DNA from 4 places in the Thermanaerovibrio velox DSM 12556 genome. Region 3 is predicted to be linked to each of the others. Evidence: riboswitches for the same ligand, from Rfam matches in the RefSeq annotation. Region 3 holds a riboswitch; each other region holds the start of a gene.
The links. A riboswitch is a leader RNA that binds a small molecule or an ion and turns the genes downstream of it on or off. The one in region 3 is predicted to bind cobalamin.
Positions count from the first base shown of each region.

Region 1 (7,119 bases), 500 kb from region 3:
ATCACCTTGCCTATCAACGTCACGTTGGCCGCCTTCACCATGGCATCCGCCGCCTCAACCGCCCCCACCAAACCCTTGGTCTCTATCATCCCCAGCGCCTGCATGTTGTTGCTCATCTCAACTACCCCCTTCTTAAGATATATTTAACCAAATACCACCGGATCCACCCTAGCCCCAAAGCCCCATCCCCCTGGGCCTCAGCGGCCTAGACGCTTCAGCAGACGGTCCGCTATCCGGTCCACAAGCTCCTCCAGCGGGAAATCCTGGTCCACCGCGCCGGAGGTGCCGCAGCCCCCTAAATCTGCCCCGAGCTCCTCTATCTCCTTGAGCCCCCAGGCTACCCGTCTTACGTTTATGAGGTGCATGGGCCCCACGTTGTCAGACGTGGCGTTATGTCCCACGGCCCCGCATCCCAGCGTCATGGACGGGAAAAGACCGGTGGTGGCCCCCACAGCCCCAAGGGATGAACCGGCGTTCACAATGACCCTTGAGACCGGCTTCTTAAGGCCGAACTGGCGTATGACCTCCTGGTCGTTGGAGTGTATGGCCAGGGTGTGTCCAGCCCCCTCAAAGTCCAGGAGCCTTATGCACAGCTCACAGCACCTCTCCCAGCCGTCCTCGGAATAAAAGGCCAGCACAGGACAGAGTTTCTCCTGGGAGAACGGGAACTCCCTCCCAACCCCCTGTCCCTCCACCAGGAGCAGCTTCGTCCCGGCGGGTATGCTTATACCCGCCTCCTTGGCTATGAACTCAGGGCTCCTGCCCACCGTACGGGGGTTCATCAGCCCCGAGGGCTGGAATATGGTCCTGGCCAACTTCGCAGCGTCGTCCGAGGGGACGAAGTATCCCCCTTGACGAAGGAACTCCCGCCGTACCTGGTCCTCCACCTTCTTGTCCACCACCACCGACTGTTCCGATGCACATATGGTGCTGTAGTCAAAGGTCTTGCTGGCGGTTATCCGGGCCACCGCCCTTGGTACGTCCGCGGTTCGATCTATGAAAGCCGGGGTGTTCCCCGGTCCAACCCCTATGGCGGGGGTCCCGGAGCTGTAAGCCGCCCGGACCATCGCAGACCCACCGGTGGCGAGGATGAGCGATACGTTCTCCGGACGCATGAGCTCCTGGGTACCCTGAGGGGTGGTCAAGGACATACAACCGAAGACCCCCTCCGGCCCCCCCGCATCCTCCACCGCCTTGGAGAGCACCTTCACGGTCTCCATGATGCAGTTCTTAGCGCTGGGATGAGGGGAGAAAACAATGCTGTTAGCCCCCTTCAGGGCTATCATGGCCTTGAATATCACCGTGGAAGTGGGGTTCGTGGACGGTATCAGCCCCGCCACCACCCCCACGGGCACCGCAACCTCGAAGAGCTTCCCCTCCGGGTCCTCCCGGATGATCCCCACGGTCCTCATGGCCTTTACGGCATCGTACACGCCCTTGGCAGCGAACAGGTTTTTGAGCTTCTTGTGCTCCGGCCTTCCGTATCCGGTCTCCTCATGGGCCATCCGCCCAAGTCGCTCCGCGTTTTCAACCGCCGCTCTGAAGACCGCCGCTACAAGGCGGTCGATCTCCTCCTGTCCCATGGAGGCTAGAACCCGTTGGGCCCCCTTGGCCTTTGCCACCAGATCCCTTGCCTCCTGGATCGACAGGAGATCCCGGTCCCTAACCTGCACTCCCGTCACCTCCTCCCCGTTCCGTCAACGACCTTAGCTCCCGCAAAAGCTCCTCCTTGGAGGCGAACTTTATCCTCTTCCGGCTCATACCCACCGGAAGCGATCTCGCAAGCCTCCTGAGCTCCATCACCGTCAGGGCCTCCAGTTCCGAAAGGTCAAGCGAAGGCCCCGTTTCCCGCACCTCCGGCTTGCCCGGTTCGTCAGCTCCACGGGACACCTCCAGCGGCCCTGAAGACGGGGCTTCGTCACTCAAAGCTTCATCCGCCGCTGAAGAAGACGCCCCATCCTCCGGGGAAGACCCCGGGGCCAACATGCCCCAAACCTCCCAATGGGGACGGGGGATAACGTGCACCCCCCTCATCCTCACCCCCACCTTACCCACCGAGGCGGCCGCAGCGTCCACAGCGGCCCTCACGGAGGCCACGTCCCCCGCCACCAGGACCGTGACAATGCCACCCTTGACCTTGAGGGCCCCCAGAAGGGTCACCGACGCAGCCTTCAGGGCCGAGTCCGCCGCCTCCACCGCCCCCAGCATCCCAAACACCTCCACCATGCCGAGGGCCTTGCCGGTGAGAGCATCACCGCAACCCATGGAGTAGACCGCTCCCCGGGTCCGGTTAGAAGAGCAGCGGGTTCTCGGCCACGAAGATCACCGCCTGGGCAAAGGCGTCGCAGGCGGCCTTACAGGCGGACTGAGAACCGGTGAGCAATCCCCCGCCGAAGTTGGTCTCCGAGGGGGGACCGTAGAAAGCCGCCAACCTAACGTCCGCGGCCTTCAAAGCCGCATCCAGGGCGTACATGGCCTCCAACGGAGGGGCTATGAGGTAAGCCAGGGCCTCCCCCTCCTTTATCCCCGCCACCTTGGACAGGTAGCTTCCAGTCCTGGATATGCAATGGGCATAGTAGGGGATCGTATCGTCATCGTTTGCGGAAACGAACCATGCCTCGTTCTCTATGAAGTCCGCTATGGCGTTAAGGCCGCTTCGGACCTCCGCCGGGTTGGGACCGGCTATGATGCCTATGATCTCCCCGGCCAGCTTGGTGTTGGCGTTAGCAGCACCTCCGTAGAAGGACTTGGCGTACACAACCTCCACGTCCGCCTTCTTGGTGGCCTCATCCAGGGCGGTGTACGTCACATCGTCGCTGTCCGCGGTGACCATACCAAGGCTCCTCTGGTCGGGCCTAAGGCCAAGGGCGGATGCCATGTCCGGGTTAACGTTGGGGATTATCTTCACGCTCAAAAGTCTCGCCTTCAGGGGATCTCCCTTCATGTTCCTTCCCTCCTTAGGGGCTCGTTAATTAATTAAAGCTTTAGATCTATCCCGCTTACCTTCTTCTCCAGCATCAGCTTTATGATCTCCCCTATGTAGCCCCCCGCCTCCACCGCCGGGGTGCCACCGGAGTGGATGTTAGAGACAACGGTGCGTTTCGCCTCGGGCATCCCCACGGTGCCCCGGTAGGTTATGTAGGCGGACATGCTCTCCGCGGTGACCAGCCCTGGACGCTCACCGATGAGCACGCACACCACCTCTGCTCCGGTCACCTCGGATACCACGTCCATGGCGGGGACCCTCCCGTACTTCACAAAGAAGGGCTTCGGTAACTTGATTCCCTTTGACTCAAGAACCTGCGACACGGCCTTGAAGGTGTCCATCCCATTGGCCTCCACCGCAGTGGTGCTGAGCCCATCAGAAAGGTAGACCAAAACCTTGGGAGGCTGGGGCACCATGGACTTTATGGCCCCCTTGGACTCGTCGGAAAACCTCCTGCCCAGGTCCGGCCTGGTGAGGAACTGATCCTTATCGGAACATAGGGTTTGTACGACCTTAAGGTCGTTGCTCCGCAGGAACTCCTCGGATATGTCGCTGAACACCGCGTCCTGGGCGGCCGCGTGGTCCGCCCTGAAACGCAGCAGCGTCTCGGTCTTGTAACGGGGTCCCGCCCTCCAAACCCCTATCCTCGCCGGGGTCTTCTCCTTCATGGCCATCAGGGCCTTCGGGTCCTTAGGCTCCGGCACAAGACAATGCTTCCTTATGTCAAGCTTGGTAAGATCGGGCAAGCCCTCGTCATCCAAGCCAAGGGCATCCTCCCCGGAGCCCGACGACGGGGGTTCCACGACAACCCGCTGCCCCGGCTCCTCCAAGGAACCCATCTCCATTAGTATCTCCTTCACCAGCTGTTTAAGCTCAAGTTCCGTCACCATCTCTACCAGCCCTCCCGTCAGCAGAAGATGGAAGCATCCCCGGCCCGGTCGGTCAGGGTGCCGTTCTCCATGATCCCCCATCTCTCCAGCCAGCACTCGAACTCAGGTATGGGGCGCACCTTCAGCAGCTGCCTCAGCGTGGGGGTGTCGTGGTAGCTGGTGCACTGGTAGTTGAGCATCACATCGTCCCCGTGAGGTATCCCCATGAAGTAGTTGCATCCCGCGGCAGTAAGAAGGACCGCCAGGTTCTCTATGTCGTTCTGGTCCGCCTTCATGTGGTTGGTGTAGCAGGCGTCACATCCCATAGGGATCCCCGTGAGCTTCCCCATGAAATGATCCTCAAGGCCAGCCCTTATCACCTGCTTGCTGTCGTAAAGGTACTCGGGACCTATGAAGCCCACCACGGTGTTCACAAGGAAGGGCTTGAACCGCTTGGCAAAACCGTAACAGCGGGCCTCCATGGTAACTTGGTCCGCCCCAAAGTGAGCATCCGATGAGAGCTCCGACCCCTGACCGGTCTCAAAGTACATGAAGTTAGGACCCACGGACGTGCCCTGCCGGGCCGCCAGCTCCATCGCCTCCTCCAGCATGTGGGCGGTTATGCCAAAGGCCTCGTTCCCCTTCTGAGAACCCGCTATGCTCTGGAAGAACAGGTCCGTGGGCGCCCCTTGACGCACCGCCTCCATCTGGGTGCTGACGTGCGCCAAAACGCACATCTGCGTCGGTATCTCATACCTCTCCTTGATCTCCTGGAAACTGTGCAGGATCTTCTTCACGTTCTCCACCGTGTCGTCCACCGGGTTAAGCCCTATCACCGCATCCCCAACCCCGTAGGACAGACCCTCGAATATGGATGCCCTTATACCCTCCACGTCATCGGTAGGATGATTGGGCTGAAGCCGGGACGCAAGGGTCCCCGGTAGCCCTATGGTGGTGTTGCAGTGGGCGGGAACTCGGATCTTGCTGGCCCCGTAGATGAGATCCAGGTTGCTCATGAGCTTCGCCACCCCCGCCACCACCTCGCTGGTAAGACCCCGGCTTACCCGCCTTATGTCCTCCCCATTGGTGCGGTCAGATAATATCCATTCACGAAGCTCCCCAATGGTCCAGTTGCGTATCTCCCCAAAGATCCTCTCATTAACGTCGTCCTGGATTATCCTGGTGACCTCATCCTCCTCATAGGGCACCACCGGGTTCTCCCTCAGATCCCCCACCGTCAGGTTCGCCAACACCTGCTTGGCCGCCACCCGCTCCTCCATGGACTCGGCGATTATCCCCGCCAGGCGGTCCCCCGACTTCTCCTCGTTAGCCTTGGCGAGAACCTCCTTCACGCTCCTAAACTGGTACACCCGACCGAAAAGCCTGGTCTTCAGCTTCACCTTCCCATCACCTCCAACCCCTCAGGATCTGCTCCAAAGAACAAACGCCGAAAAAATCAAAACCCCAGGGCCCAAGTGCACATGGCAACACAGCCAAACTGCGCCTTGGGCCCCGGGGTCACGCGGAACCTCTAAGAACCTCATCCGCGACAGGTCTCCTGGCTTACCCTCATCCTAAGCCGCCCCTTCCCAGGTATAACCCAGTGGTCTTACGCGGCCTCGTCGGGATCACAGTGGCGGCCCCGCGCCGAAATCCCATCGGCTTCCCTTAAGTCGCGGACCGGCAAGTCACGATAAAGCGGCAACATGCTCAACACAAACAACCTCATCCTTAAACAGCAAGGCTAAACGAATCAACCAGAATAGTCAACCCATAGTGCAATGTTGTATTTTTATAAAATAACTACAAATAATACCCGCGCCAGCCCCACGCGAAACACTGCGAAAAACCCCGCAAAGACAAAAGACAGCTTAGGATAAACCCCTCTTGATCCCCCACCCTTTGCTTAAATCCCCTGTAAAAGATAAACTTATCCCATGACATCCTAGGGGGGAAGAAACTTGAATTCTCTAGCTTCCAGTGAACAGCTCACCGTTAAAGGACTGCCCATTTCCCCGGGCTTGGCAAAAGGGGTCATCCTGAGGATCCACCAAAGGCCCTTCCAACAGACCGGCGCTCCTCAGGTCAACTCCGAGTACGACAAGCAGCGCTTCCGGGAGGCCCAGGAGAAGGCCATCGAACAGCTAAAGGCCCTGGCGGACTCCACCAAGGCCACCTTGGGACCTGAGAAGGCCGCCATCTTCGACGCCCACCAGCTCATGATCCAAGACCCCATGCTTGTGGACGCCATACTGGCCGCCATAATGCAGGGCCAGTGCCTGGAGGACGCGGTGGTGGAGGCCACACTCTCCATAAAGGCCCAGTTCGACGCCCTGGACGACCCCTACTTCAAGGAACGGGCGGCGGACATCCTGGACATCGGCCAGAGGCTCTTCAGGATAATCACCGGCGGAGAGGACATAAGCCAGATCGATGACAAACAGGACTACGTAATAGTCACCGACGAGCTGGCCCCCTCCGATGCGGCGGTGCTGGGCATAAAACGAAACGTCAAGGGAGTCGTCACCGCCCAGGGAGGCCCCACCAGCCACTCCGCCATACTCCTCAAGGCCCTGGAGATACCGGCGGTCTCGGGGATACCCATGGACGACAGCTTCCAAAGGGGCAACACCATCCTGGTGGACGGGGTGGGCGGAGAGGTCATCCTGTTCCCCTCCCGCGAGGTGGAGGAGGCCTTCGACAGGCGCATCAAGGCCCAGGAGGAAACCCGCCTCAGGCTCAAGGAACTGAAGGGGAAGCCCAGCGTCACCAAGGACGGCATATCCGTCCTCCTCTTCGGCAACATCGCCTCCCCAAAGGACACCCAAAAGGTGCTTAACTTCGGCGGCACCGGGGTGGGACTCTTCCGGACCGAGTTCCTGTTCATGGGACGCTCGGACTCCCCCTCCGAAGAGGAGCAGTTCCAGGCCTACAGCGAGGCCCTTAAGTCCATGGCTCCACACCCGGTCATAATCCGGACCCTGGACGCCGGGGGCGATAAAGACGTGCCCTACATAAAGGGCCTGGTGGGAGAAGAGGCCAACCCGTTCCTGGGGCTTAGGGCCATAAGGATCTGCATGGAGTACCGGGAGATCTTCATGACCCAACTGCGGGCCCTGGCCAGGGCCTCCGCCTTCGGAAACCTCAAGATAATGCTACCCATGGTCACAAGCCTCTGGGAGATAAGGACCGCCAGGGCCATGCTGGCGGAGGCGGTGCTCAGCGTAAAGGACGCGGGACATAAGGTGGCGGAAAACATCGATC
Region 1 is NZ_CM001377.1:1,656,897-1,664,015, forward strand. It holds gene THEVEDRAFT_RS07985 (BMC domain-containing protein) at 1-116, opposite strand, end outside; gene THEVEDRAFT_RS07990 (acetaldehyde dehydrogenase (acetylating)) at 198-1,673, opposite strand; gene THEVEDRAFT_RS10265 (BMC domain-containing protein) at 1,663-2,265, opposite strand; gene eutL (ethanolamine utilization microcompartment protein EutL) at 2,291-2,944, opposite strand; gene eutC (ethanolamine ammonia-lyase subunit EutC) at 2,977-3,876, opposite strand; gene THEVEDRAFT_RS08010 (ethanolamine ammonia-lyase subunit EutB) at 3,894-5,255, opposite strand; cobalamin riboswitch at 5,387-5,563, opposite strand; gene ptsP (phosphoenolpyruvate--protein phosphotransferase) at 5,817-7,119, shown strand, end outside.
Region 1: it holds a riboswitch for cobalamin, as region 3 does, so the genes downstream of both, THEVEDRAFT_RS08010 (ethanolamine ammonia-lyase subunit EutB) here and THEVEDRAFT_RS01215 (TonB-dependent receptor plug domain-containing protein) in region 3, are expected to answer to the same signal.

Region 2 (7,119 bases), 200 kb from region 3:
GGGGTGGCGGAGCCCTGCAGCGCCCTTATGGGACGGCCCCTTGGGGGCAGGATGGTGCACAACGGCGTGACCGCCGCGCTGTCCCTCGAAGACATAGGCTTCAAGGGCCGCCTTGGGGTGGTTGGAATAGGCCCCGGGCACCTGGACCACATGACCCTGGGGGCTTTGAGGGAGCTTGAGGAGTGCGACGTGATCGTGGGGTACTCCCTTTACGTGGACCTGCTGCCCAAGCACCTCCAAGAAGTCAAGCTGGTGGAGTCCTACCGCATGGGAGAGGAGGAGGCGAGGGTCAAGAGGGCGGTGGAGCTGGCCCAAAGGGGCTAGTCGGGTGGCGCTGGTGTGCGGCGGGGACCCGGTGCTCTTCGGGCTTGCGGCGCTGGCGTCACATCACGCGGCCTGGGGGCTCCGGGAGGGGGGGGATGAGGACGGGGGCAAGGGAAGCCCGTCCTTCCGGATATTCCCAGGCGTATCCGCCGCTCAAGGGGCGGCCTGCTCATTGGGGCCCTATTACACAAACGGGCTTTGCATGATATCCCTTTCGGATTACCTTCAGGATTGGGGATCGGTGGCAAGGGCCATGGAGAGGGCATCGGAATCGGGGCTTTCCGTGGCGCTGTACAACCCGGTCTCCCGGGACAGGGAGGGCAAGCTCGGGGAGGTGCGTCGGGTGTTCCAGGGTCGCACGGCCCTGGTGTGCCGCGACGTATCAAGGCCCGGTGAGAGGGTGGCGGAGATCCCGGCGGAGGAGCTCTCATCGGACCAGGTGGACATGAGGTCTTTGATCGTCTTCCCCGGAGGGTGCTGTTCCAAGGGGAAGGACGGGGTTTGGAGGGACATGCGGGGCTACGCCAGCGAGATAAATGTCCGTCCAGGCAGCGGAGGTGCCTCCACGGGATGCGGATTGCCGCCCCGCTGCGCCGCCGCAGGTGAGAACGGATCGCGTCTTGAGGGGGTTGACATCCTCGACGGGATCGGAAGGGTGGACGTGCTCATCCTGGGCGGCACCGGTGAGGGCAGGGAGGCGGCGGAGAGGTTGATCTCCCTGGGGCTTAAGGTGGCGGTATCGGTGGCCTTTGACACGGGGCTTCATGTGGTGCCCCCGGGGGCCTTTGCGCTGGTGGGCCGCCGGAGCGCGGACGACTGGGCGGAGGTCATGGGGCGGCTGCTCCCCCTGGGTCTCAGGGCGGCGGTGGACTGCGCACACCCCTTTGCGGAGGAGGCAAGGCGCCACTTCCGAACCGCCGCGGAGGAACTTAAGATACCGTTGATAAGGATAAGCCGTCCGGTGGATGTGCCCGAAGGGGCCGTGCCGGTTATGTCTTACGGGGAGATGGCCCAGGGGCTTTTGGAGCTCACAGCCCCCGGTGATACGGTGTTCCTATCCTTCGGCGTGCGGGGGCTTCCCCGCGTGGTTCCGGTGCTCAAAGGCGGCGGCCGTTATGTATTGGCTCGGCTGCTTCCCACGGTGGAGAGCCTGGAGGCGGCCAAGGCGGCGGGGCTTACCCCAAAGGAGATCCTATGTTCCTGGGGGCCCATGGGTTATGACTGGGAGGTTGGGATCCTCAAGGGTTGCGGAGCCAAGGCGGTGGGGGCCAAGGGCAGCGGAGATGCCTCCGGAGTGACGGACAAGCTGAGGGCCTGCGGGGAGCTGGGCATACCCCTCTTACTCCTCTGCCCCCCTAACGATCCCGGGCTTTCGCTGGAAGAAGGGGTGCGGGAGACGCTTAAGATATTAGGATATTAGGCCGCATGGTTTAGCCATAAACCCCTGGTAATGCAACCCTGTCTTCTTGTTTTATGGGGTTTTGAGTTCTATTATCTATCTTCAGGTGCATAGCACAGGATAACGCTACTTCGAGCCCTGGGGGAAGACCGGTGAGAAGCCGGCGCGGCCCCGCCACTGTGAGCCCGACGAGACCGCCGTTACCACTGGGGGACTTAGACCCCTGGGAAGGGGCGGGGATAGGATGAAGGCAAGCCAGGATACCCCACGGCTCCAAGTTACCGCGGAAGCCCTCGAGGGAGGGACCCCGCGCAATGCCCCCTAGCTCACCGGTGACCATGGGGACTTGCGGCATTCCTCCTCCGCTTCCGCTCTACAAAAGGACGGAGGGATGCAGGTTGATACTTTACGGCGTAGGCATGGGCCCGGGGGACAAGGAGCTGGTTACCCTGAAGGCCCTTAACGTTCTGAGCAAGGCCCAGGCGGTGTTCGAGCCGGTGTCCGCCAAGGGAAGGGTGAGCGTGGCGGGACAGATGGCCCGGGACCTAATCAAGGGGCTTAAGACCATACCGATCCTCTTCCCCATGACAGGCTCCGACGAGGAGCTAAGGGCCGGCGTAAGGGAGTCCCTAACCTCCTCCAAGGACCTTTGGGAGGGGGCAAAGATCGCGGCGATGCCGGTGATAGGGGACTCCGCCCTTTACGCCACGGTTCATGTGCTCCACCAGGAGCTGTCCTCCATTACGGAGACGGAGCTGCGCCTGATCCCCGGCATATCCGCCCACTCCGCCGCGGCGGCGAGGCTCAACCGCTTCATCGCCATGAGGGACCAGGTGTTCTCGGTGGTGCCGGGCTCTAAAGACATCGAAGGGATCATCAAGGCCCTTAAGGCCTGCCAGTGCGCCGCCCTATACAAGCCCTCCGCCCTTGGGGAGAATCTCCCCCTAGTCATCTCCGCCTCCGGGCCTTGGGATCGGATCGTCCGGCTCCATCGGGTCGGGCTAGAGGGGGAGTTCGCGGTGGAGGGGGATGCGGCGGCGGAACCCACCGACGACTACCTGGCGGTGATGCTCCTTTGGAGATAAAAGGGCTTCTCCTTGCGGAGGCCAGGCTCACCGCCAGCATCCTTGCGGGGGCGCTGGCGGGGGAGGCGCTGGTGAGGCTGAGGATCACGGACGCGGTTTTCCGTCCCATCCGCAACCTTCTATCCAAATGCAGGATAAACCGCCACGCCCTCTCCGCCATGGCGGTTTCGGTGGCCAGCCCCAGGTTGGGGGCCGCCATCCTGTCCTCCGCCCACCGGGAGGGCCGCATAACCCGGGATGACGCGGTCTTCGGGACCCTGTGCCTCGCCTTCCCGGCCTACATAAAGCGCTGGCTCGCCACCGCACCGGTGGCGGTGGGGCTTGCGGGAAACCTAGGACTGCTCTACTCCATAGTGCTGATCACCCGGAGCGCCTGCCGCTTCATCCTATGTCTCCTTCTTCTCCTCCGCCGGGGCTCCGGGGAACCCATCGCATTCGGTTTGCCCCAGGACTCCTGCCATGGGGCAAATTGCGAAGGACATCCCCATGGGAAGGAGGTCAGCTTAATAAGGCTCACCTTGCGCTCCCTCCCCATGGCTTGGGGCTTCTTCGCCCTCACGTTCTTCCTCATGCCCCACCTGGAGGCGGCGGTGCTGGGGACCCTGAAGGGCAAGGTGTCGCCCTCGGCCCTTGCGGTGGTGACCTCCGCCCTGATGCACAGTTCCGCATCCCTGGCATCCGCCCAAGGGGCGTTATCCTCCGGCGCGCTGTCCCTAAAGGGGGCTCTCCTAGCCCTGCTGGCGGGGAACTGCATAGGCACCTTCAGCCGGGTCTTAAGGCAGAACATGGGCTACTGGGTGGGCATATTCCCGCCGGAGGTGCTCCGCCCCCTGGCCATATGGCACGTGGGGACCCTTTTGCTCTTCGAGGCCCTCTCCATGGCCCTGGTGGGATTATGGTGGTACCGATGACACCCGTCGTCTTGGCGGTAACGCGTTCGCTTCCCCCGGACGCCCTGGAATGGGTACGGGTTAAGACGTGCTGGAGGGACGAGTTCTACGGGGTCCTTCGGGAACACTCCCTGGGAGGACTGCCCGGGGGGGTCGTCCTTGCCCGCCAGGAGGGCGTGGTGCTTAGACTCATAAGGACCATGCTCGGCCTCAACAGCTTCGCGGTCGGGGAGTTCCATATAGTAAGGCAGGTCAAGGACTGTTACGAGGCCTCCAGGCCATCCTGCGGGCCAATCCTTCACAGGCTCTTCCAGAGGGCCTTCGGGATATCCTCCCGCTTAAGGAGCACCCTTCACCCAGGCAGGGCCCCGTCGATACCGTACCTGGCGTCGTCCATAATCAAAGAGCACCCCGATTGGCCCCGTGTGCCGTGCCTGGTGGCCGGGATGGGAGAGATGGGACGTGAGACCTGCAAGGTGCTATCCTACTTTGGGGCAGAGGTGGTATGCACCTCCCGTTCCTCCGCTCCGCCGGAGGGGTTCCGGTGCATCCCTTGGGAAAGCCTGAGGTCCAGGGCCCGGGACTTTCAAGGGGTCTTTCTATGCACCTCCTCCCCGCTGCCGGTGCTGTTTGAGGAGGATCTGGCGGGAAGCGGGACCTGGGTTGTGGACATGGGTTCCCCTCCCCAGGGGGTTCCTGGTGAAGGTTACAGGTACATGGGCATCGAAGACATAGCCCGGATAAGCCGACGAAGGCTTAGGGGCTACCGGGAGGAGCTTCAGGGGCTTGAAGCAGCGGCGGAGGGTGCGGGCACCTCCCTTTGGGAGGAGCTGACCGGGCGTTTCCCCGCCCTCCGGGCCCGTGATGGAGTCATATCACTATCATAGCTGTAGAAAACTGGGGGTATTCACATGACCTTCGGCCCCATGGTGGCCTTAAGGCGGGACGAGCCGGTGCTGGTGGTTGGAGCCGGTCCCGTGGGATACAGGAAGACCTGCAGCCTCCTGGACGGGGGTGCGTCGGTCACGGTGGTTTCCTTGAGCTTCTGCGACGAGATGCGCAGGCTGATCTCCAAGGGGATAGTGTCAGGGGAGGAACGGTCCGTGCAGCGTCAGGACTTTGAGCGTTTCAGGTTCGCGGTGCTGGCGCTTCCGCCGGAGGAGACCAGGCTAGCGCTGGAGCTTAGGGAGGGCACCGGGTGTCTTGTTTGCTGCTGTTCCCTGCCAGAGCTAGGGGACTTCGCCCTGGCGGCCCAGTGGAGCCACGGGAACTTCAGGGTTGGGATATCCAGCGGCGGCATGGACCCCTCGGGGGCGGCCAAGCTAAAGTCCCTGATCCGGGCGTTCCTGGAGGGGAAGAGGCTTAGGCGATGAGTCGATTTACCCTGCTCACCCGCTCAAGCCCCCTTGCCATGGCCCAGGCGGAGATGTGGAAAAGGCATCTCGCCGGGGCGGGCCACTCGGTGAAGCTCATAACCTGTGCCACCCATGGGGATAGGGACCGTAGGCGGCACCTGGCGTGTTTCGGCGGCTTTGGGGCGTTCGTGAAAGCCCTGGAGGAACGGCTGCTCTTGGGGGACGCCCATGGAGCGGTACACAGCCTTAAGGACGTCCCGTCGGAACAGCCCAAGGGACTGGCCATAGCAGCGGTGCTTAAGAGGGGCTCCCGGGAGGACGTTTTAATAAACCTGGAGGGCCTGTCCCTTGATGAGCTCCCGGAGGGATCGGTGGTTGGGACCTCAAGCCTCAGGAGAACCGCCCAGGTCTTGCGGCTGAGAGGAGACCTCAAGGTCATATGTTGCCGGGGCAACATCCAGTCCCGGCTGAGCAAGCTGCAGGAAGGTCGTTTCGACGCCATAGTGCTGGCGAAGGCGGGGCTAGAGCGGCTAGACATAAGGGTTCCCTACAGGGATCTCCCCTTCGTCACATCTCCAGCTCAAGGGGCGATTGCCCTGGAGGCGCCGGAGGGATCTGAGCTTTTCCACGAGGCAAGGCGCCTCGGTGACCGAGACAGTTGGCTTGAGGTCCTGGCGGAGCGGCAGTTCCTCAAGGCCTTTGGCATGGGATGCGCGGTGCCGGTTGCGGCCTCCGCGGTGCTTGATGGGGATATCATGTCATTCAAGGCGGAGATACTCTCCCCCGACGGATCGTCCGCATCGGCGGTGGAGCTGCGGGACAAGGTCGATGGGGAGGACGACGCGGCGGCGCTTGGTCAGCGGGCGTGGCTCAAGCTCAAGGACTCCCCGGAGGCGAGGGAGATCCTTCAAGGGGCCTTGAACAGGTCCGCCAGAGAGGGGGTTTGCGGGGCTTGATATGGCTTGTAGGAGCCGGATGCGGGTCCCCCAGGTGGCTCACCCTGGAGGCCTTACAGGTACTTTCAGGGGCCCAGGCGGTGGTTTACGACCGGCTCATCCACCCGGACTGTCTTTTGCTGGCCCCCAAGGGGGCCCTCTTCATCGAGGCGGGCAAACGGGGCGGGGACCACAGGATGGAGCAGGAGGAGATAAACCGTTTGCTGGTGGATCTGGGAAGGCGGTTTAAAACGGTGATCCGTCTTAAAGGCGGTGACCCCTTCGTGTTCGGCCGAGGCGGCGAAGAAGCCGCGGCGCTGGACCGGGCGGGACTTGAGTGGCGGGCGGTCCCGGGTATAACCGCAGCCCTCGGGGGGTTCCTGGCGGAAGGCATACCCCTTACGCACCGGGGGGTGTCCTCCGGGCTATGCCTTGTTACGGGAAAGCTTGGGGATGCCACGGACCCTCAAGGCTATTTCGAGGGGATCGCGAGCTTCAAGGGATCCAGGGTGCTCTACATGTCCGCATCCAGCCTTGTAAGGAACCTGAGGCTTCTGACATCCCTGGGTCTAAGCCCCCAGACCCCCTGTGGGATCCTGTCCTGGGGTGGCTGGGGAAGGGGATGCCTCGAGAGGACCACCCTGGAGGGGGCCATCGGCATGGGGGAAGCTGGTAGGCTCGCAAGTCCGTCGGTGATCCTGTTGGGGGAGGCGGCCCATCTAGAGCTGAAGCCCGCCCCCTTGCCCCTTAAGGGGCTTCAGGTGGCGGTTTGCCGTCCGATGGGCGAGGGTTACTCCACCGCCAGGGAGTTGGAGGGCCTTGGGGCCGACGCCTTCACCCTGCCCCTCCTTGAGGAGGAGACCGCCGTCCAGGAGGCGGACGTGATAGCCGGCTTGCGGGAGGCGAATTGGCTGGTCTTCACCAGTCCCCGGGGCCCCCGGGTCTTGAAGGATCTCATAAAGGACCTAAGGCATATCCGCTGTTCCACCGTGGCCATAGGACCTGGCACCGCGTCGGCCATGGAGGATACGGGAATCGGGGTGGACCTGATGCCCCAAAGGCCCAACAGCGAGTCCCTGGGGGAGCTGCTTCGTGGTGTGATCCGTCCCGGGGAGAGGGTGCTCTTCCTAC
Region 2 is NZ_CM001377.1:71,456-78,574, reverse strand. It holds gene THEVEDRAFT_RS09525 (cobalamin biosynthesis protein) at 1-324, shown strand, start outside; gene THEVEDRAFT_RS10030 (precorrin-6A/cobalt-precorrin-6A reductase) at 329-1,744, shown strand; cobalamin riboswitch at 1,814-2,009, shown strand; gene THEVEDRAFT_RS00335 (SAM-dependent methyltransferase) at 2,122-2,808, shown strand; gene THEVEDRAFT_RS00330 (hypothetical protein) at 2,799-3,719, shown strand; gene THEVEDRAFT_RS00325 (Rossmann-fold NAD(P)-binding domain-containing protein) at 3,731-4,585, shown strand; gene THEVEDRAFT_RS00320 (precorrin-2 dehydrogenase/sirohydrochlorin ferrochelatase family protein) at 4,610-5,071, shown strand; gene hemC (hydroxymethylbilane synthase) at 5,068-6,009, shown strand; gene cobA (uroporphyrinogen-III C-methyltransferase) at 6,006-7,119, shown strand, end outside.
Region 2: it holds a riboswitch for cobalamin, as region 3 does, so the genes downstream of both, THEVEDRAFT_RS00335 (SAM-dependent methyltransferase) here and THEVEDRAFT_RS01215 (TonB-dependent receptor plug domain-containing protein) in region 3, are expected to answer to the same signal.

Region 3 (7,119 bases):
TGGTCACCCACGACGTAAACCTGGCGTTGGCCTGGGCGGACCGGGTCTTAGCCATAAAGAACGGGGAGCTGCTCTTTGACCTCCCCCCGCACCTCATAGGCCCCGCGGAGCTTGAGGGGGTCTTCAACGTTCCCTTCGCCAAACTGACGGACCCACGGGGCAGGGGCTGCCTCATGCCGGAGGTGATGCTCCGATGAGAAACCGCCGGAACCTCTGTCTGGCCCTGGCATCCATTGCGATACTCGTCGCAAGCCCCATGATCGGTCCCGCGGACGTTCCGCTGGGGAACATGCTCAACAACCCGGTCTTCATGGAGATGAGGCTTCCTCGAGTTCTGCTGGGCTACGCCACCGGAGCCACCCTCAGCGTCTGCGGAGCGGTGTTTCAGGTGCTCCTCAAGAACAGCCTGGCCTCCCCGGACGTGATGGGGGTGTCATCGGGGGCCGCCCTTGGAGCGGTTTGCGCCATCAGGTTCGGCATCCAGATCCCCCTGGGAGCGGGGGCGTTCCTGGGCTCCGCCCTGGCCATAGGCCTCATCCAGGCAGCGGGGGCGGCCACTCAAAGGCGCAACCCCTCCGGGGAGGGGTTAATGCTGGCAGGTGTTGCCGCCAGCTTCCTGTTCGGGAGCCTAAACATGATAATCCAATACAGCGGGGGCTACTCGGACTCCTTCAGGATGATGAGGTGGGCCAGTGGGGGGCATACAGATCATAGGATGGGACCCCCTGCTCCCCGCCCTCATCACCCTGGGGGGCACCCTCCTGGTCTGCCGTTTCTTTCTGCAAGACCTCAAGCTCATACGCTGCGGCACCCTCTTGGCCCAAAGCCGGGGGGTACCGGTGCAATCGGTGCGCCTCATCCTGTTCTCCCTCATATCCCTGGCGGTAGCCTCAAGCGTCTCCATCTGCGGCCCCATAGGCTTTGTGGGCCTCTTCGGCCCTCACATGGCCCGGATGACCGGGGCAAGGGGAGAGGGGGAGGTGCTCTTTGCCAGCACCATGATAGGGGGCTCCATGCTGACCCTCTGTGACGTGGCGGCAAGGACCCTGTGGGCCCCGTCGGAGATACCGGTGGGCATAATCACCTCCGGGGTGGGGGCCCTCTTCTTCCTGTGGCTGCTCCTGAGGAGGAGCTGACTTGCCGCCAGGTCCGAAGGACGAGGCCGCACAAGACCCGAATAACCCCAATAAACCAAACAGCAGGGAGGTTGATAAGGTGTTGGAATCCATCCTGTGGTTCATGAACGAGGGGGGACCCATAATGTGGGTGATCCTTGGGATGTCCATCTGCTCCACGGGGGTGTTCCTGGAGAGGTTCCTGCTCATGTGGTCCCTTCGAGGGCAGCTCAAAAGGGCGGACGGGCTGCTCAGGGGCCTATCCAACCCATCATCCCCGGATCAGCTGGACCGGACGATCCGGTCCGCGGGGGAGGGTACCCTGCCCCAAAGGCTCATGAGGGAGCTGATGAGCCTTTGGAACGCCGGGGCCCCGGCCATGAGGGAGGCGGGGAAGGTCTTCATAAGGGGGGAGCTGTTCAGCCAGCAGAGGGGGCTTGGATGGCTGGAGCTGTCCATTCGGCTCTCCCCCATGCTGGGGCTCCTCGGCACCGTTATCGGGATGGTTCGGATGTTCGGGGCCATAGACGCCGCGGGGGCCAACTCGTCAGAGGTGGCGGGGGGGATAAGGGTGGCGCTCTTCACCACCGTGGCGGGACTCTCCTGCGCCATACCATCCCTGGTGGGGCTCATGACCCTTCAGCACATGATCGAATGGTCCCAGGAGGCCATGAACCGTCTGGCCGACCTGCTGGTGCTGGCTCGAATTAAGGCGGGGGGACCGCTCCCCACGGACCGGGAGGAGGCGGCCAGCTTGGGGTGAGGCGCAAACGACTGGACATAGACATGACACCCCTGCTGGACGTGCTGTTCATCCTCATAATATTCTTCGTGATCACCTCCTCGTTCAGCCACCTAAACCTTCAGGAGGTCCTCCTCCCTCACGCCAAGGGCACACCAGCTGAAAAGGCGGGGAACTTCAAAATCCCCATGGTGGTCACAATCCTGGCGAACGGGACGATAACCGCGGAGGGGAAAGAGGTCACCCTGGAGGAACTCAAGGGTATGGCGCGATCCATGGACAAGGCAAGACCGGTGCTGATCGGGGCCCACAGGGACGTCCCCTACGGGAAGGTGATAGGGGTGCTGTGGGCCCTTCAGGAGGCGGGGGTCTCATCCCCGGGGCTACTCACGGAGGAACCAAGATGAGACGCCCCATGGGGATCTTCCTAAGCCTCCTGCTGCACGGGGCAGCGATCGCCGTCGCCGCATCCGGGCTGGGGATTAACGGGTCCCACCGATGGAAGCAGGGCAGCACCCCAAGGGCTATCACGGTATACATAGCCCCGGCGATCCCCCCGCAGCCCCCGGTGACCCACAAACCCCGCGGGGCTGCTGCGTGGTCAACACCCCATAAAACCGCCAAGGAGGACTCCACCGACGCTCCAAGGAGGCCAACGGAAACGAAGGTGGACGATGGCAAAACCGGTGGCAAGTCGATCGGCGGCCCCGCCCCGGGGTCTGGCTGGACGAGGCAGGCTAGATCCTCCTCGGATTCCCTCAGCACCGGGGACAGCAGCCCGGCGGAGCAGAAGGATGTTGCATCCCCCTTCGAGGGAGGGGGGACCACCGGGAGGAGCACCCAGGATGACCCCCCCAAGGGGATCCGAGGCGAAGAGGGACGCTACAGGGGGGATGAGGCGATAATCAAGGCGGTGCCCCCCTACCCCCTTTCCTCAAGGAAACGGGGGGAGGAGGGCACCGTTGTGATATCCCTTATCGTAAGACAGGGGTTGCCACAAAAGGGGGAGATCTACAGGTCCAGCGGTTACAGGGGGCTGGACCAGGCGGCCCTAACGGCAGCGCTTCTCTGGAGGTTCCCCGAGGACCTTAACGACCGGGTTTTGGTCCCCTTCCGCTTCAGCCTGAAGGACTGAGGGGCTGAAGGGAAGAAGAACCCGAACCTACCCTCTCCCCCAGCCCCTAAGGGCTAGAACCTGGCGTCCAGGGATATGTAAAGCCTGCGCTCCGGGGTAAGGTATCCGTTCCGGTCCAGCACGTACCTGCGATCGAACAGGTTGCTAGCACCCAACCTAAAGGTCACGTCCTTGGACGTGTAGGACATAAAGGCATCCACCAGGAACAGGTCCTCGTCGGAGTATCCGCGGCTATTGTTGGCTATGGCCCGGTCACCGTAGAAGCGACCGGTTACCCCGGCCCCCCACGACCCCCTGGCCCAGTTGAGGGAGCCGGTCACGTCCCACCTTGGATCCCCGGACCTGGACCAGGTGCCCCCGCTGAGCTCCTCCCCGTAGGTCCAGGAAATCCCCTGCTGGTAGTACATCTCCCCGGAGAGGTTCACCCGAAACATACCCTCAACCCCGTATGCCCTGTACTCGTCCAGGTTAACGTACTTACCCATCCAGGTAACCGGATCTGACCAGTACTTTATCTTGTCCTCCACATCGGTGTAGAAGACACCAAGGCTCCAGGAACGGTCTTTGCCCTTGACGCCCCCCTCGTAACTCCAACCCTTCTCGGGTCTTAGGGAGTAGTTGGGCTCGCCGAAGCTCCTCATGGGCATGTAAATCTGAAAGAAGCTGGGCATCACGAAGAACCTCCCGGCGGAAAGATACCAGAGCCTCCCAGTGGAATCCTCCCGGTAAAGGGAGACCTTCGGGGCCAGCTCCGACTGGTCCTCCCCCTCCTCCACGTGCCACCTCTCGTACCTAAGCCCAAGATCCGCGGTGAGATCCCCCAGCGGAACGGTGGTCTCCCCGTAGGCTATGATCCCGTCCCGCTTGAGGTCGTAAGGGTCGTTGTTGCCCCACGGGTTGTCCACGTTCAGGTAATCCGAGTCATCACGCCTTACCTCAAGCCCATAGGCGGCCCCATTGCCCCAAAGCCGCCCCCGTCCCTCCAGGGACAAACCCATGTTGCGGTCCCGGTAGTCGCTCCTGCCGCTGCTGTCAAAGACCTTCTTGGCGGACTCCCCGTAATAGCCCTTGAGCTTCATCCCACCCAACGGAACCGTCAAGGCCACCCGGGAGTAGCTGTTATCCTGGTGGTTATCGGCTCCATCGTAGGTCCAACGGGATGAATAATCCCCCCATTGGCTGGAAAACTCCCACCCCCTACCGGAGGCCGACCCGGCGGAAAGGCCGTAGTGGTTCGACCGGTAGTCCTTGGAGAAGTCCCTGAGGCCGTTGCCCCTAAGCCTTATCTCCCGCTCCCCCTCCTCCTCCCTGGAGTAAGATACCCTTGCCCACATGGAGCTGGATGCGGCGGCGGCGCTGAAGGACCCCATGCCGTAACCGCCGGAACCGGCGGTGAAACGTGCCTGGAAGGGGCCGCCAGGGCCGGAAGCCCCCTTCACGGTTATTACGTTTATGACCCCCGCGGCACCGTGGGAACCGTACAGGGCGGATGAGGCCCCCTTAACCACCTCCACCCTCTCCACGGAGCTTATGGGTATGGACCTCAGGTCAAAGGGGGCCCCCAACACCGCACCGGCGCCATAGCTGGATGTCATGAACGGCACCCCGTCCACCAGAAGCAGCGTCTCGGTGGTCATCCCCCTTATGGAGATGCCCTTGGACTGGGCCATGCCCGCGCCGTTCACAAGCCCAGACACCCCGGGCAGGGAGTCCAGGGCCTCCTGAAGGTTCTGGAAACCCCGGGAGGCCATGTCGGCGGAGGTTATGACGTACCCCTGGGAGGGCAGGTCCGCCAGCTGATCCGCCAACCTGGAACCGGTGACCTCCACCACCGGGACCTCCATCCCCCGAACGGGGAGAGGGGACGATAAGAGGGCAAGGAGCAGAGCCCCAAGACCCAAACGAACCAAAACATGGGATGAACATCTAAACCTGATCAACCGGATCACTCCTCAACACACGCAAGCAACTCCCTGACTTAAAATCAAACTAGAACGCCATGACACACAAGAGGGCAAGCTTAAGGCTGATGACCCCCTACATGCCATCACCTCCCCAAGAGCTTAGATCCAACGGACAGGCCTCATAAAAAAAGGAGCCCAAGGGCTCCGAACACGAAACATGCGTCCTCCCCCGCCCTCGAGGGGTGGACGCAACTCAAGGCACCGGTGCCAGTGTCGGGCTTGGACGCCAAAGGGCGCCCACACCGTAGCGGGGCTGCGCCGGATTCTCACCGGACTTCCTGAAACAGCCGGGCCTTTAAGCTTTGTTTTTTACAACCGCTACCCCCTCGGCACCCCTTGGGATGGCCATACCACCATAGGGCCACAGGGGGAAACGGTTACTTCTATGTTAACACTCGATGGGCATGGGATAATATTAAGTATCTTCTGAATAAGTCCCGCCCTTGGGAACCGCAGGGTTCAACCCACCCGAAAACCCAAGGCCCTACTCCATGGGCGGAGCGGATCCCGGCCCCTGCCCCAAGGATCTAAAGGCTGCAACGCTAAAGGGGGCCGGGAAGATCCGGCCCCCCTAAAGGCTGGTCTAGTTGCCCTTGCTCACCGGCTTACCAGTCGCCGCGATCTGCCCCCATCCGTCCTCCCCCAGGGCGTACCTCAGGGCCGCCTGGGAGGACAACAGGTCACATCGGGCGTCCACGAGGTCGTTCATGGCCTGTTCCAGCCTCACCCGGGCATCCATCACGTCCAGGTTGGTGCCCACCCGGGCCTCGTAGCGCCTGAGGGATATCCGGTGGTCCTCCGTGGCCTGCTCCACCATGACCTCCGCGGTCTTAACCCTCTCCCGGGCCTCCCTCAGGGACTCCAGGGCCTCCACGGTCTCCCGGCGTATCTCCAGCTTCATGTCCTCCACCCGGGACAGCAGGGATTCCGCCAAAGCCAGGGACTGACGGGCCTTGGCCCGGTTCTCCCCCCCGTCCCATGACCGCCACTGCAGGGTAAGGGAAAGGAGGTAGTCGTCCTTATCGGAGGGGAAGAAATGGGAACCCACCCTGTAAGCCTCCCCCTTGAACAGCAGCTGAGGCCTGTCCTGGCCTGCGGCGGCGTCCGCAAGGGCCTTGGCCTGGCGGTAGGACTCCTCCAAGGAACGGATCTCCGCCCGGCTCTCCGCCGCCAGATCCGGGAGATCCTGGGGCAGCTCCTCGGGCAGCAACGAGGCCGGCTGTTCCATCTCCCCGTCCCTGGGGACGGGGAAACCTGCCGCCCTGTCCAGGGCAGCGTATGCCCTTTGAACCGCCCCCTCGAGCCCTCATCAGGTTCAACCTGGCGTTGGAAAGGGCCACCTGAGCCCTTAACACCTCCGCCTTAGGCACCATGCCCACCCGGAAGAAGGCCTGAACCCTGGTCAGATACGCCTCGGACAGCTCCACCACCCTCTGGGCCACCTGGGCCTTGCCCTTGGCCCTCACCAGGGCAAGATAAGAGGCCCTGAGGCGGTAGAGAAGCCCCTCGACCCCCCGATCCCTGTCCGCCTTCGCCGCCTCCAACCCCGCTTGAGCGGCCCTAACCTGGCTCGTCACGGTACCCCCGGAGTAAAGGAGGTGGGTCAACGCAACCGAGGCCCTGTATGTCTCCTCGTAGCCCGTTATGGCTATACCTATGGGGACGTTGTCGAAATCGTACACCTTCCCCTTGGGGGCCTCCTGGGCCTTTGAACCGTATAGCACCAAGTCCAACTTGGGGGAAAGCCCCGCCCTGGCCTGCTGAACCTCAAGCTCTGCCCTCCTCACCGCCATATCAAGAGCCCTCACCGCCGGGTGAGATCCGAGCATCCTGGACTCCAGGTCCTCAAGCCGAACCACGCCGGCGAAGGCGGACGAGGATGAGCCTAGGATAATAAGGGATAGAAGGGCCAAAAGGCACCCCCTGCCGAGGCGATACACGGGCATCAAAGGGCCTCACCCCCAAAAAGGACCCCGCAGCTCCTCCTCCAAAGGGCCACCGCGTCCTCCACGTCAAACCACACCCATAGGTTGAACATGATCCCGTCGAACAATATGCAAAGAACCTCCTCCATACCGTCAGGGAGCCCTCCCGCCTCGGCGAGGACCCGGCGCATCTCCCCCATCATGCGGCTGCGAAGGGACCCCGTCAGGTCCCGCATGC
Region 3 is NZ_CM001377.1:274,402-281,520, reverse strand. It holds gene THEVEDRAFT_RS01240 (ABC transporter ATP-binding protein) at 1-197, shown strand, start outside; partial or broken gene THEVEDRAFT_RS09745 (iron chelate uptake ABC transporter family permease subunit) at 194-643, shown strand; gene THEVEDRAFT_RS09740 (iron chelate uptake ABC transporter family permease subunit) at 693-1,136, shown strand; gene THEVEDRAFT_RS01230 (MotA/TolQ/ExbB proton channel family protein) at 1,216-1,878, shown strand; gene THEVEDRAFT_RS01225 (ExbD/TolR family protein) at 1,875-2,264, shown strand; gene THEVEDRAFT_RS09095 (energy transducer TonB) at 2,261-2,992, shown strand; gene THEVEDRAFT_RS01215 (TonB-dependent receptor plug domain-containing protein) at 3,046-4,941, opposite strand; adenosylcobalamin (AdoCbl) riboswitch at 5,112-5,263, opposite strand; gene THEVEDRAFT_RS09735 (TolC family protein) at 5,540-6,184, opposite strand; partial or broken gene THEVEDRAFT_RS09730 (TolC family protein) at 6,312-6,749, opposite strand; gene THEVEDRAFT_RS10055 (TetR/AcrR family transcriptional regulator) at 6,902-7,119, opposite strand, start outside.

Region 4 (7,119 bases), 260 kb from region 3:
GGTCCTCCACGTCCGCGTACACCGTGTCGAATGCCTCCAGCCCAAGGCTCCTGGCCGCAAGGGCCACCTGGGAGCGGGCCACGAACAGCTCCCAACCCTCCCGGGTCTTGCTCACCCCCATGTCCGCCGTCAAATCCTGACCCCCAAGGGTCAGCGCCGATACCCTGCCGCAGCTGCCACCTATCTCTCGGGCCCTCACAACACCCTCCGCGGTCTCCAGCATGGCGTGGATCTTCACCGTACCAACCTCTATCCCGTGCTCCTCCTCTATGGCGCCTATCAACCGGTCCGCCAAAAGCACGTCCTCGGGGCTCGAACACTTGGGAACCCTCACCGCATGGGGCTTGAGGGGCACCACTGCCCTCAGGTCCTCCTCAAAAAAACAGCTGTCCGCACCGTTTACCCTAACGGTCACCACCAAAGACCCAAAGTCCAAGCCCTTGAGCATCTCCACCACCAGGTCCCGGGCTGCGTCCTTCTCCGACAGGGCCACCGAATCCTCCAGGTCCAAAAGCACGCTGTCCGCCCCAAACCTAGGACAGTGCTGCAGCATCCCCGGGCTGTTGCCCGGCACGTAAAGCATGGACCTAACGGGCCTCACCGCAGCCACCCCCCGAAACAGCACGCCTTACGGCGGTCCTAAGACGGGCCCTCATGGTGGCCATCAGCGCCCCCTGGTCCTGAACCTCCACCGCAGCCACTATGCCGGCCTCCCTCAGCGCCTCCTCCACCATACGCCTCGTCCTCTCCGGGTACATCCGGGCGCACACACCCTTGAGGACCACCTCCAACCCCTCGGACGGATAAACGCTCACAAGACAGTCCGACGACTCCAACGTCCCTGCCCTGGACTCCCTTACCTCCAACCTCAACACCCCCATTGAAACGCGGCGGGGAAGCCCCGCCCCCCCGCCATAACGCCCCGATATGACCACTAGGGCCTCTGCCCTACATCCTCTCGCAAACCGCCTCCCCGAAGGCGGAGCAGGAGACCTCCTTGGCCCCCTCACGCTGACGGGCCAGGTCGTACGTCACGATGCCATCCCTTATGGCCCCTTCCATGCCCCTAACCACGAGCTCCGCCGCCTCACGCCACCCCAGGTGCTCCAGCATGAGAACCCCGGATAGGATCAGGGAACCCGGGTTAACCTTGTCCTGCCCGGCGTACTTGGGGGCGGTGCCGTGAGTGGCCTCGAAGAACGCCACCTGGTCGTTCATGTTGGCCCCAGGGGCCAGCCCAAGACCACCCACCGATGCGGCCAGGGCGTCGGACATGTAGTCCCCGTTAAGGTTCGGCATGGCAAGCACGTGGTACTCCGAGGGCCGGAGCAGTATCTGCTGGAACATGGCGTCCGCGATCCGGTCCTTTATGACCACCTTGCCCTCCGGAACCACCCCCTGGTGGAGCTCCATCACCTCCTGCTCGGTCACCGTGAGGTCCCCAAACTCCCTCTTGGCCAGCTCGTACCCCCACTTCATGAAGGCCCCCTCGGTGAACTTCATTATGTTCCCCTTGTGAACCAGGGTGACCGACTTCCTCTTGTTATCTAAGGCGTACCTTATGGCCATCCGGACGAGCCTCTCCGTGCCGGTCTTGGATATGGGCTTTATACCTATCCCGGAGTCCTCCCGCACCTCCTTCCCCATATCCCGGAGGAACCTTATCACCTTCCCGGCCTCTTCGGTCCCCATCTCCCACTCTATACCGGCGTACAGGTCCTCGGTGTTCTCCCGGAAAACCACCATATCCACGTCCTGGGGCCTCTTAAGGGGAGCGGGTACCCCGTCGAACCAGCGCACGGGCCTCACACAGGCAAATAGATCCAGCTCCTGGCGAAAAGCCACGTTGAGGCTCCTGAAACCCCCTCCCACCGGGGTGGTGAGGGGCCCCTTTATGCCCACCCGAAAGTACCTAAGGGCGGTGAAGGAGTCCTTGGGTATTGCGGTGCCGAACAGGTCCATGGCCTTCTGCCCCGCGTATATCTCCCACCAGACAAGACGCCTCTTCCCGCCATAGGCCTTATGAACCGCCCGGTCCAAAACCCTCTTCATCACCGGGGTTATGTCCACCCCTATCGCCGTCCCCCTCCACATAGGGTATCACCGGATCGTCCGGGACCTCCATCTTCCCATCCCGAAAGACGATCCTGCTTCCCTCCTGGGGCTCCCGGTACCTCTCAAGCTCCAAACCCTCGAACCTCATGCTTCACCCTCCTTCTGCACCTTGCCAACCTTAAGACCCGTGCCGCGGCCAGCGACCGGGAACCATTGGTACTAAAATCGACGACTCCATGTATGGGAAAACCCCGGGGGTCGGATGCGGAGGCGCGTTGTTCATCAGCTAAAAACACTTGTCCATATCCGGAAGGGGTAAATCTGGGCAGGGTTTACACGTTTCCGGAAGTTGCCGCCCCCGGGGAAGCCTTGGTGCTATCGTCCTATCCCTTGGACCTCACGTGGTTCAGCTTGCCTCCCGCCCTTATGATCTCCAGGTCCCCCTCCCCAACCGGGGTAACACACCGGATGGTCAACCCCTTGGTGAGGTTCAAAACCTGAAACGCCCTGCCGGGGACCACGTCCTGGGACCGGATCTCCAACTGGTCCCCCTGGTCTACCCTCTGGTAGTCCGACGGGTCCTCGAAGACCAGGGGCAGTATCCCGAAGTTGACCAGGTTAGCCAGGTGGATCCTGGCGAAGCTCTTGGCCAAAACCCCCTTTACTCCCAGGTACCTGGGCGCAAGGGCGGCGTGCTCCCGGCTGGAACCCTGACCGTAGTTGGCGCCTCCCACTATGAAGCCCCCCTTGGCGGCAAGGGCCCTTTCCGGGAAGGTGGGATCCACAACCTCGAAGACGTGCTTGGATATGGCGGGAACGTTGCTCCTCAACGGGAGCACCTTGGCCCCCGCGGGCATTATGTGGTCCGTGGTTATGTCATCCCCCACCTTGAGGAGCGCCGTACCCGATATGACCTCCTCCATGGGCCCCATCTCAGGAAGGGGGGCTATATTGGGACCCCTTCGGATCACCACCTTTTCAGGGTCATCGGAGGGCATCACGAACCTGCGGTCCTCTATGTGGAACCGCTCGGGCTGGAGGAACACGAACGGGGCCTTTGAGTGTTTCGACGCGAAATCCCTGGGGTCCGTGATACGGCCTTCCACCGCGGAGGCCGCGGCGGTCTCGGGGCTCACAAGACACACCTTGCCGGTCTTGTGCCCGCAGCGGCCCAGGAAGTTGCGGTTTATGGTCCTTAAGGACACCCCGTCGGTGGGAGGGGCGAAACCCATGCCTATGCAGGCCCCACAGCTCACCTCCAGGATCCTCACCCCCGCGGATAGGATGGACTCAAGGGCACCGGACTTGGCCATGTGATGAAGCACCTGACGGCTCCCAGGAGATACCCCGCAGTCCACCTCCGGGTGCACCGACATATCCCTGAGGAGGTAGGCCACCGCCTCCAGGTCCCGGAGTGAGGAGTTGGTGCAGGAACCGAACATCACCTGCTGGATCTCCATCCCCGCCGCCTCGCGCACGGGGATCACGTTGTCCGGCTGATGAGGCAGGGCCACCAAGGGCTCAACCCTGGAAAGGTCTATCTCTATCACCTGGTCGTAAACCCCGTCCGGGTCCGCCTCCAGGGGTACGAACTGATGCTCCCTCCCCTGGGCCCTAAGCCACTCCCTGGCCACCTCGTCGCTGGGGAACACCGAGGAGGTGGCCCCGGTCTCCGCCCCCATGTTCGCGATGGTGGCCCTGTCTGGAACCGCTAAGGTCCCCACACCGGGGCCGCAGTACTCCAAAACCTTCCCCACGCCGCCCTTAACCCCTATGCGGCGGAGGACCTCAAGTATCACGTCCTTGGCGGACACGAAGGGGGAGAGCTGCCCTGTAAGATGGACCTTGACCACCGCCGGATAGGTAAGGTAGAAGGGCTCCCCCGCCATGGCGAGGGCCACGTCCATGCCCCCCGCCCCTATAGCAAGCATGCCCACCCCGCCGGAGGTGGGGGTGTGGGAGTCGCTGCCAAGCAAGGTCTTACCGGGGGCCGCAAAGCGCTCCACGTGCAGCTGGTGGCATATGCCGTTCCCCGGAGGGGAGAAGATGATCCCGCACCTCCGAGCCACGTCCATCAGGTACCGATGGTCATCGGGGTTCTTGAAGTCCTCCTGGATCATGTTGTGATCCACGTAGCTCACGGAAAGCTCGGTTTTAACCCTTGGGACCCCCAGGGCCTCAAACTCCAGGTAGGCCATGGTTCCGGTGGCGTCCTGGGTCAGGGTCTGGTCTATCCTTATCCCCACCCTGGAGCCCCTCTTGGGCTCTCCCTCCACCAAGTGACCGTTAAGCAGCTTCTCGGTTAACGTAAGTCCCACGGTGCACCAGCTCCTTCCAAGGCCATGAGGCCCTAAATTAAAGGGGTCTTCGCTCGATAGCGAAGACCCCTTTCAACCGTGCAATGCCGCATGGGACGGACCGAAGGACCCCCAAAAGGCCCCACGCCCCAACGGACGCGCCCGGGCGAAAGTCCGATCTCCGCGGACATCTCCCGCCGCTCCCCCGGGCCGGTCTCCTGGCTAACCCTCATCCCCCAAGCACCCCTTCCCAGGGGCCAAAGGCCCCCAGTGGATAACGTGCACGAGGTCAGGCTCACAGTGGCGGGTCCGCGCCGGACTTTCACCGGCTTCCCGTTCACCCGAGGAAGTTTAGGTTTTACACATCTAAAAGCCTATAACATCCCGCCGCCCCAGGCCCCCGACAAAACTGCCGTCGGAAACCTAAAAACCCCCAAGCGGCGAGGCTTGGGGGTATTCAAGCACCATACGAGATATTTTGTCAATATTATCCTGTCTATTTCTAACTTTTCAAATAACTATATTCTTTCATTCCCCGGATATCCTGTAGACCGCCCCTTCCTCCCGGTCCCAGGCGAGGTCCTTGGCGTCCATCTTAATCCTTCCCTCCCGATCCATCCTCCACATGCCGTAGAGGGCCACCTGCTCTTGGGAAACGGACCCAGAAACCGGGGCCCCCAGGGGAAGGAAGCCCACCACCTCAAATGGCTCGGGCCAGCCCTCCGGGGGCTCAACCCCTGCCTCGGCCATCTTCTTCATCATCTCCGCCACCGGCACAGGACAGGTCCTGCCGTAGACCAACCTCGCAAGGTCTGACCGGAAGAAGGGCTCCATCAGCACGTAGGCGAGCCACATGCCCTCGTTGCCCGGCAGGGCCTTCACCGCCAGGTAAGACGTGAAGAGCACCGCGTCCGCCGCCGCAAGGGACTTTGGAACACCCGAGTCATCGATGAACCCCCTTATCTCCTCCCACCTGGAAGGGTCCCCTCCGGGGAATATGCGGTCCACCAATGCGAGCCCGGCCCCTATGCGGTCCTCCAACTTCGACGGCGGGTCGTTCAACAGCCTCTTCCAAAGGGCAAGGTCGCTCCTGGAGTGATATGACTCGGACATTATCCTGGCCCTTACCTCCATGCCAAGCCTTACGCCCTGGTCCCTCTTGCTCATGGCCCCAAAGGCAAAGGACGAAGCACCTAATACTATGAAGACGGTGGCGGACAGAACGGCTAAAAACCTCCTCATCCCCATGCCCCCTTTCGAATAATTTTTAGTCCAGCCATTAATATAGCCCCCCAATGGGTAAAAGGAAAGGCACAGGACGGCGGGAACGCATGCAAGGACGCAAAAAGCGGGGAACGGCACCCCGTCCCCCGCGCTGAAAGAGCTGAAATAACCCAACCTGAAAGGTCAGATCTACCGGCAGTGGAGCCAGCAGGCAACCTCTCTCCCCCCCACGTCCGCCAACGGGGGCTCCTCGGAACGGCACCTCTCCATGGCGTAGGAGCACCGGGGGTGGAACCGGCATCCCGACGGGGGGTTCACCGGGGACGGCACGTCCCCCTCCAGGATTATGCGGTCCCTCTTGGCCTCCGGGTCCGGAAGGGGTATCGCGGAGAGAAGGGCCTTGGAGTACGGGTGCAGGGGCTCCCTGAAGAAATCCCCCTTCGGGGCGGACTCCACCAGCTTGCCCAGGTACATGACCGCCACGTGATCCGATATGTGGCGGACCACCGACATGTCATGGGATATGAAGAGGTACGTAAGCCCCAACTGGTCCCGGAGGTCCTTGAGCAGGTTTAATATCTGGCTTCTTATGGACACGTCCAGGGCGGACACGGGCTCGTCGCAAACCATGAAGCTCGGCTTCACCGCCAGGGCCCTGGCTATGCCTATGCGCTGCCGCTGGCCCCCGGAGAACTCGTGGGGATACCTCATGGCGTCGGTCCTCTTAAGGCCGCTCATCTCCAGCACCTGCCCCACGTAATCCTGGAGGTTCGACCTGTCCACGATCCCGTGGTAGAGGGGCGCCTCCCCCACTATGTCCATAACGGTCCGCCTGGGGTTAAGGCTGCCGTAGGGGTCCTGGAAGATGATCTGCATGGACCGCCTGACCCACCTGGGGTCCTCTTTCAGCTTCTGGGACACGTCAACCCCCTGGAACCTAACGGTGCCGCCGGTGGGCTCTATGAGGTGCAGCAGCGCCCTTCCGGTGGTGGTCTTACCGGAGCCGGACTCACCAACCAAACCCAAGGTCTTGCCCTTGGGTATCCTCAGGGATACCCCGTCCACCGCCTTAACGTGTCCCACCACGGATCGGAAAAGCCCCTTCTTGATGGGGAAGTGCTTGTAAAGACCCTGCACCTCCAGTATCGGCTCACTCATGCTTCTCTACCCCCTTGACCCTCTTGTCCCCATCGTACAGGAAACACCTGGTCTTGCGCCCGTCCTCCAAAAGGTACAGGGGAGGGTTCTCGTTCACGCAGCGGCTGGAGCAGTGGTAGCAACGGTTTGAGAACCGGCATCCCTTGGGGAAGTACCTTGGGTCAGGCACGGCCCCGGGTATCACCGGCAGCTTCTCCCGGTCCTCGTCGAGCCTTGGGATGGACTCCAGAAGCCCCCTGGTATAGGGATGAAGTGGGTCCTTGAAGGCCTCCCGAACCATGGCCTCCTCCACCACCTGGCCGCCGTACATGACCACAACCCGGTCCGCCATCTCCGCCACCACCCCAAGGTCGTGGGTTATCAGCATTATGGCGGACCCGAAGTC
Region 4 is NZ_CM001377.1:15,164-22,282, reverse strand. It holds gene THEVEDRAFT_RS00095 (HpcH/HpaI aldolase/citrate lyase family protein) at 1-601, opposite strand, end outside; gene THEVEDRAFT_RS00090 (citrate lyase acyl carrier protein) at 588-875, opposite strand; gene icd (isocitrate dehydrogenase (NADP(+))) at 949-2,094, opposite strand; gene THEVEDRAFT_RS09635 (hypothetical protein) at 2,021-2,203, opposite strand; gene THEVEDRAFT_RS00080 (aconitate hydratase) at 2,439-4,373, opposite strand; cobalamin riboswitch at 4,544-4,712, opposite strand; gene THEVEDRAFT_RS00075 (hypothetical protein) at 4,881-5,594, opposite strand; gene THEVEDRAFT_RS00070 (ABC transporter ATP-binding protein) at 5,766-6,734, opposite strand; gene THEVEDRAFT_RS00065 (ABC transporter ATP-binding protein) at 6,727-7,119, opposite strand, start outside.
Region 4: it holds a riboswitch for cobalamin, as region 3 does, so the genes downstream of both, THEVEDRAFT_RS00080 (aconitate hydratase) here and THEVEDRAFT_RS01215 (TonB-dependent receptor plug domain-containing protein) in region 3, are expected to answer to the same signal.